Regions from separate parts of the Thalassospira sp. CH_XMU1458 genome, predicted to be linked through region 3. Evidence: predicted binding sites of a transcription regulator. Region 3 holds the regulator's gene; each other region holds the start of a gene.

Region 1 (2,271 bases), on a different contig from region 3:
TCAGCCGTATTGGCAAATTCACGCGCGTGACTGTTAAAGCGCAGGAACTGCGTCTCAATCTCGCTGATCAGCGCGGCTTCTTCGACATAATGGGCATATTCATCCACATCATGTGAAACAGCAACAAAGGTGAAATACGCAAAGGCAAGTGCCGAAATGAGAATTGCCAGTACCACGGCAAAACCAGCCAGAATTTTTGTTTTTATCTGCATGTCAGCCAACACACCTGAGTTGAGAACCAAAGCAGAGGACCCCGAAACCATCGTCAAACTCCTTGTAAGGCGAAGACAACCATCTACGCTCACCGATGCGATCTAGCGGAATTGTCTCGGTGCCCAATATCCTCAAACGGAGAGGGGGCACGCACTTATCCCCTTATAATTAAATTGGAAAAAAGAAGTTCAACTTCAAGAACCCACTAGCATTCCATCACAGATGCGTAATAAAGCGCAGAAATCCAGGCGTTTGACCAAGACAACCCGACAGCCAGAGGAATGAAGTTTGGAAGCGATTTCTTTTAATCCGCAGCGATCCGAAGCAGATCAGGTGACGGGTGATCGGTCATTGAAGACAATGCGGCATAGGCCGGCGGCACCATCAATCGCACAGGATAGGGGGACAAGCTGATTTCACACGGCAGTTTCCCGGCACTTTCGCCGTCAATCTGAAGCGGGGCTGGTCCGCAATGACTGGTGATCGTGATGCGCTCCGCCCGGACCACCGAAACGTCACTTTGGGCATGCAACCGATTAAGTGTCAGTGCCAGACCATAACGCGACAAGGCCCCGATCCCGTTGCCCGGCATCAGCACAACATCAAGGCTATTGGCCGTCAGGCTGGCATCGGGCGATATGACAAATGCCCCGCCGTAATGTTGCGCATGGGTTACAACCACACCCGACACTCGATAATTTTCCCGGCCAATACTGACTTCAAAATCACGATGACGCGGGAAAAAGATGTTGCGAAGGCCTTCCAAAACATAGGCCCCCTTACCAATCAGGCGTTTGAGGCGAAGCGAAACATTGGCGACCGTATCGGCATCGGCCCCCATGCCGACCATCAAAAAGAACGCCCGGCCATTAACCAGTCCCGGACGCACCCAGACCATGCCGGGGTTATTGATATAGTCGGCAATCGCGCGTGCGCGGATTTCAAGCCCGACCTCGACCGCAAGCACATTGGCCGTTCCAAGCGGGATGATGCCAAGTGGCGGGACCTCGTGCCCGTCAATCTGGGCATCAAGCAATCCGTTTAATGCCTCGTTAAGCGACCCGTCGCCGCCGGCAACAAACAAACGTTGATGGGCACGGACCTTGCGGGCCAGTTCGCGGGCGTGACCGGGATGGGTGGTTTGCAACAACTCCACCTTGATGCCGGCATGTTGCAATATCTGGGATAAAAACCGCTGTTTATTGCCACCGGCCCGTGGATTGAAGATGACAGTCACATCCGCATCGGTCATTTGGACCCACTTCCGAAATAAAAATGAAATAAATTTTTCACACCACCTACCATATGAAATAAAACATGTAACAGTTGCTTTACAGAACTGCGAAATTTCTGTGAACGGGTTATATAATCGAACGATTTGTTTTAAACCGATACTGGTTGGGAACAGTATTCGGCAAGACAAACTGTCGAATTCCAGCCATCCTTTTGGCAGGATACGGAGGAGCGGCAATGACAGCGATGACGCTGCAACCGCATTACCGCACGGTCTGGATTTCAGACGTCCATCTGGGGACACGTGGATGTCAGGCAGACCTTCTATTGGATTTCCTCAATGAAGTGACGGCAGACACCTATTATCTGGTGGGTGACATTATTGACGGCTGGCGCCTCAAGAAAAGCTGGTACTGGCCGGAAAGTCATCATGCCGTGATCACGACAATCATGGAAAAGGCAAAGAATGGCGCCAAAGTCATCTTCGTCCCCGGGAACCATGATGAATTCGCCCGCGAGTTTGTCGATATGACTTTTGGCCATGTCGATGTTAAATTGAACGATATCCACGTCACCGCCGATGGCAAGCGCCTTTTGGTCATCCATGGCGACGAATTTGACGGCGTCGTCAAATACGCCAAGTGGCTGGCCTATCTGGGTGACACCGCCTACAACCTCGCCATTACACTCAACCGCTATTTCAACGGCGTTCGACGCCGCCTTGGTTACGGATACTGGTCGCTTTCGGCCTATCTTAAGAACCGGGTGAAGAACGCGGTTCAGTTCATCTGCAACTTTGAAAATGCCGTCGCCCACGAAGCCGCC
Region 2 (2,271 bases), on a different contig from region 3:
GGCAGAACTTCGGCCGAAGACTGAACTTCGATGTTCGATGCATAAACTTCGATCTCGCCGGTCGGCAAGTTCGGGTTGATGGTCTCGGCCGTACGTTTGACAACCTTGCCATCGACCGTGATCACGCTTTCAGCACGCGCTTTATCAAGCGTCTCGAACAGCGGGCTCGAAATATCGATCACGACCTGGGTGATGCCGTAATGGTCGCGCAGGTCAACGAACAGAAGGTTGCCGTGGTCACGTTTACGGTGAATCCAGCCAGACAGGCGAACTTCCGCATCGGCGTCAGTCGCGCGCAGCGCATTACAGTTATGAGAGCGAAAAGGATGCATTGTCATTCCAGGTTGCTTTGTATTTTGGGCCGCAAATTTGGCCGCAAAGGTGCATGCCAGACCCGCGCTGTCAAACAAAAAACGCACCACAACATGCCCGCCAACCAGTGATTCATGGCGCTTATGTGTGATGTTCCCCTGCCCGACGGACGTGGTATCTCAAAATTTCAGCGGTATAAAACGCGCAGACAGGCCCTTCGTCAAGTGCCAGTAATGCAGGTCAGTCAACGCAGATCAGCAAATCATTCCGCGCTAATCTTGATCGCCTGAAGATCCTTGACCTTGATAAAGTCGATCAGCCGTCCGCTGCCCGGTGTGATTTCACCCCAGTGATCAACATCGAACTCGAAATGCGCAAGCCCGCAGGTCGGATATTTGCGTGCCATGATCTCGCGGGCCTCAATATTGCCACCGCCATAAAGCGACTGGGCAAAAATCTCGATCCCCGGATTATGGCCGATGAACATCACATGCTTGGCGTCTTCATGGGTGTGGTGCAGGCTTTCAAGCAGCACCCGCTCGCTCGCCATATACAGATCTTCGTTATAGATCACATCGGCATCGGTTGCGAAATCCCGCCCCAATAGACCAAGTGTCTGCACCGCACGTGCCGCCGTCGAACACCAGATCAGGTCCGGCACCAGTTCATGCTGACGCAGATAGCGGCCCATAAAGGGGGCTGCCTTTTCACCACGGCGGTTCAGTTCGCGGTCATGGTCGGCCCGACCCGGATCCGTCCAGCTTGATTTGGCATGCCGAAGCAGCAGCAACGTCTTCATATCTTCGTTTCGCGAATGATGATCAACGGTGTACCTGCATGCCATATCAACGGCTTTGATGCCATCAGAAAAACTGACACATAAATTTAAGAAAATTGCACCCACCCAAGCAGTTATCCTATACTCCATTTGCAACCGGGAACTGTCGCATAAGTTCAAGGACGTTCCCTCAATCCGCAGGAGGCATAGCGTGACACACGCCGCTGCAGTTCAGTCAAGCGCGATCACCATTGATTCGGAAAGCCGCTTCATTAACCGCGAATTATCGTGGCTGGCATTCAACAATCGCGTTCTTGAAGAGGCCCAGAATACCGGCCACCCACTGCTTGAAAGACTGCGTTTCCTGTCGATTTCGGCCAGCAACCTTGATGAATTCTATATGGTCCGCGTCGCCGGCCTCGTTGGGCAGGTCCGCGCTGGCATGACCAAGGTCAGTCAGGATGGCATGAGCCCGTCCGAACAGCTGCGCGCCATTACCTTTGATGCCAACCAGTTGATGCAGGATCAGCAACGCGTCTGGCGCCAGCTCAGCAGCGAGATGGAAAAACAGGGCATCTCGGTCATTGATCAGGGCGACCTGACCCAGACTGACCGCAAATGGCTGGATGGCTATTTCACGCGCGAAATCTTCCCGACGCTGACCCCGCTTGCCATTGATCCGTCGCACCCCTTCCCGTTCATTCCCAACCTTGGCTTTGCCATCGTCATGCAGCTGTTTGATCCAGCAGACGGGCACAATATGCGCGGGCTTATTCCGGTACCGCAAAAAATCGGCCGTTTCCTGCGTCTGCCGGGCCGCAATGAACGTTATCTTCCGGTCGAACAGGCGATCTTGCTCTATCTCGGCAAGCTGTTCCCGGGCTTTGATATGATCGAACACGGTTTCTTCCGCGTCATTCGGGACTCGGACGTTGAAATCGAAGAAGAAGCCGAAGATCTGGTGCGCGTTTTCAAAACCGCGCTGAAACGTCGCCGTCGCGGCAGCATCATCCGTCTTAAGGTCAATGCGGCGATGCCCGAAGACCTGCTTGATTTCGTCATTGATGAACTTGATGTCGCGCTTGAAGAAGTCGTCAAGGTCGATGGACTGCTTGGCGTTGTTGATGTCAAACAGCTGATCGATTCCGATCTGCATCATGACTTGCTGTTCTCGCCCTATG
Region 3 (2,271 bases):
GGCGATCCCGAACATGGCCAAGCTGGCCCAGGAAATCATCAAGGATGTCCTGGATGCCTATATCGAAAGCGACGCCGAAAAGGCCCACCGGGTCTGGGAACGCGATCAGGAAGTCGACGATATGTACAATTCGCTGTTCCGCGAATTGCTGACCTACATGATGGAAGATCCGCGCAACATTACCGCATCGACCCATCTGTTGTTCATTGCCAAGAACATCGAACGTATCGGTGATCACGCAACCAATATCGCCGAAACGATCTATTACCGGATCAAGGGCGAAGACCTGCCGGGGATTGACCGGCCAAAAAACGACGCAGCGAACTTCGCTGTTGTCGAACCGAATGACTGACACGGGAGCATAGGAAGATGGACCCAACGGTTCTTATCGTCGAGGACGAGGCAGCAATCGTAACCATGTTGCGCTACAACCTCGAACGCGAGGGGATGCAGGTTGTCGAAGCCGGTGACGGTGACGAAGCGTTGAAAATTCTGGCTGAAACCCATGTCGATCTGGTTTTGCTCGACTGGATGCTGCCGGTGATGTCGGGGATCGAGGTCTGCCGTCAGATCCGCCGCAAGCCTGAAAGCCGCGATTTGCCGGTGATCATGGTGACAGCACGTGGCGAAGAAGGCGACCGCATCCGCGGTCTTGATACCGGGGCTGATGACTATGTCACCAAGCCGTTTGCCATTGGCGAGCTGCTCGCCCGTATCCGCGCGCTTTTGCGCCGGTCCGGTCCGGCGCAACCACAAGGGCAGTTGATCTATTCCGACATCGAAATGGATCTCGCCGCCCACCGGGTCAGCCGCAATGGAAAATCGATCCATCTTGGCCCGACCGAGTTCCGTCTGCTGCGCTATTTCCTCGAACATCCGGGGCGGGTTTTCTCGCGCGAACAGTTGCTTAACGCGGTTTGGGGCCCGAATATCTATGTCGAAACCCGCACAGTCGACGTGCATATCCGCCGCCTGCGCAAGGCGCTCAATGACGTCAAGGGCACGCGCGATATCATCCGCACCGTCCGTGCGGCGGGCTATGCACTGGACTCTGAAACCGCTGCCTAAGCCGGTTTCGATACGCGATCTAATGAAAAACCCCCGCTGCAGCGTGCCGCGGGGGTTTTTGTTCTAAGGCCGTAACGTCTTCAGTTTTTTTTCTTCGCCGGTTTGTCCGCATTCTCCGAACCTGACGGTTTGCGCTGCGGGCGCGGCGCCAGTTCGTTCATCAACAGCATGTCCGCACGGCGGAATTTGGCGATTTCGGCATCAATATCTTCCTGCGGCACGTCGCACGCCGCCAAAACGTGATCGGATAACCGCAACCCGGTTTCGAGAACTTCCGGGATGGCGGCATCCGCCCCATGGCGCGACAGCGGCCCGATATGGGTGATGTCCTGCGCGCGGGCAAAGATCTTCAGATGCGGGTAATGCTGGCGCAAAAGGGCGACCGTCTTCTCGGTCGCATGCGGGTTCCCCATGGCAACAACCGCAATTTTTGCCTCATCCGTGTGTGCCGCCCGGAAAGTTTCCGGTCTGGACCCGTCGGCAAAGTAAACCGGAAGGCCTTCTGCCCGGCCGCGTGAAACCTGCTGTGCATCACTATCAAGCACCAGGAACGGAATGTTGCGCGTCTTGAGCAACCGGGCCAGAACCCGGCCAACACGGCCGCTTCCGATCACCAGAACATGCTGGTGGATGCCCTCGGACTCCTCGGCAATCTTGCCAAGCTGGTCTTCTTCCTTGGGATGAAGCTTTTCCTCGATCTTGTGACCAAGGCTGATAAGCGTCGGGGTCAGCGCCATCGAAATCGCCACCACCGGGATCAGCATGGCGGCCATTTCAAGCGGCACCGCGCCATTTTGCGCGGCCAGGGCAAACATCACAAAGGCAAATTCACCGCCGGCGGCCAAGCTCATGGCTACCCGGATGGCAAGGCCGGTTTCAAACCGGATCGCGCGTGCCAGAACGAACAAAACCGCCGTCTTGATCACCAGCAACAGCACCAGCCACATGACGATGGTGCCAAATTCGTTATAAACAACGTCGGCATCAACCGACATGCCCACCGACATAAAGAACAGCGACAGGAACACGCCGCGGAACGGCGAGATATCGGCTTCGATCTGATGACGGAATTCGGTTTCGGCCAACATCACCCCGGCGATAAACGCACCCAGCGCCATTGAAAGCCCGGAAACCTCGGTCAATGTGCTTGCGGCTAGCACAACAAAAAGCGTGCCGATGGCAAACAGTTCCGGGTTCTTGAGC

What was found. The regulator PhoB, encoded in region 3, activates phosphate uptake and scavenging genes when phosphate is short. The targets are predictions, from matches to a motif close to TNTCATAAAACTGTCA.
Region 1: WBY09_RS16460 (diacylglycerol/lipid kinase family protein) is a predicted target of PhoB. The motif match lies at 1,479-1,494, and genes of this name have one in related genera.
Region 2: WBY09_RS07810 (RNA degradosome polyphosphate kinase) is a predicted target of PhoB. The motif match lies at 1,186-1,201, and genes of this name have one in related genera.

What each region holds. Positions count from the first base shown of each region.
Region 1 covers NZ_JAYMDW010000003.1:531,559-533,829, reverse strand. Annotated here, with positions in the region: gene WBY09_RS16465 (methyl-accepting chemotaxis protein) at 1-212, opposite strand, end outside; gene WBY09_RS16460 (diacylglycerol/lipid kinase family protein) at 518-1,465, opposite strand; gene WBY09_RS16455 (UDP-2,3-diacylglucosamine diphosphatase) at 1,684-2,271, shown strand, end outside.
Region 2 covers NZ_JAYMDW010000002.1:97,359-99,629, reverse strand. Annotated here, with positions in the region: gene aspS (aspartate--tRNA ligase) at 1-332, opposite strand, end outside; gene WBY09_RS07815 (SixA phosphatase family protein) at 575-1,111, opposite strand; gene WBY09_RS07810 (RNA degradosome polyphosphate kinase) at 1,302-2,271, shown strand, end outside.
Region 3 covers NZ_JAYMDW010000001.1:858,222-860,492, forward strand. Annotated here, with positions in the region: gene phoU (phosphate signaling complex protein PhoU) at 1-352, shown strand, start outside; gene phoB (phosphate regulon transcriptional regulator PhoB) at 370-1,068, shown strand; gene WBY09_RS03870 (cation:proton antiporter domain-containing protein) at 1,149-2,271, opposite strand, start outside.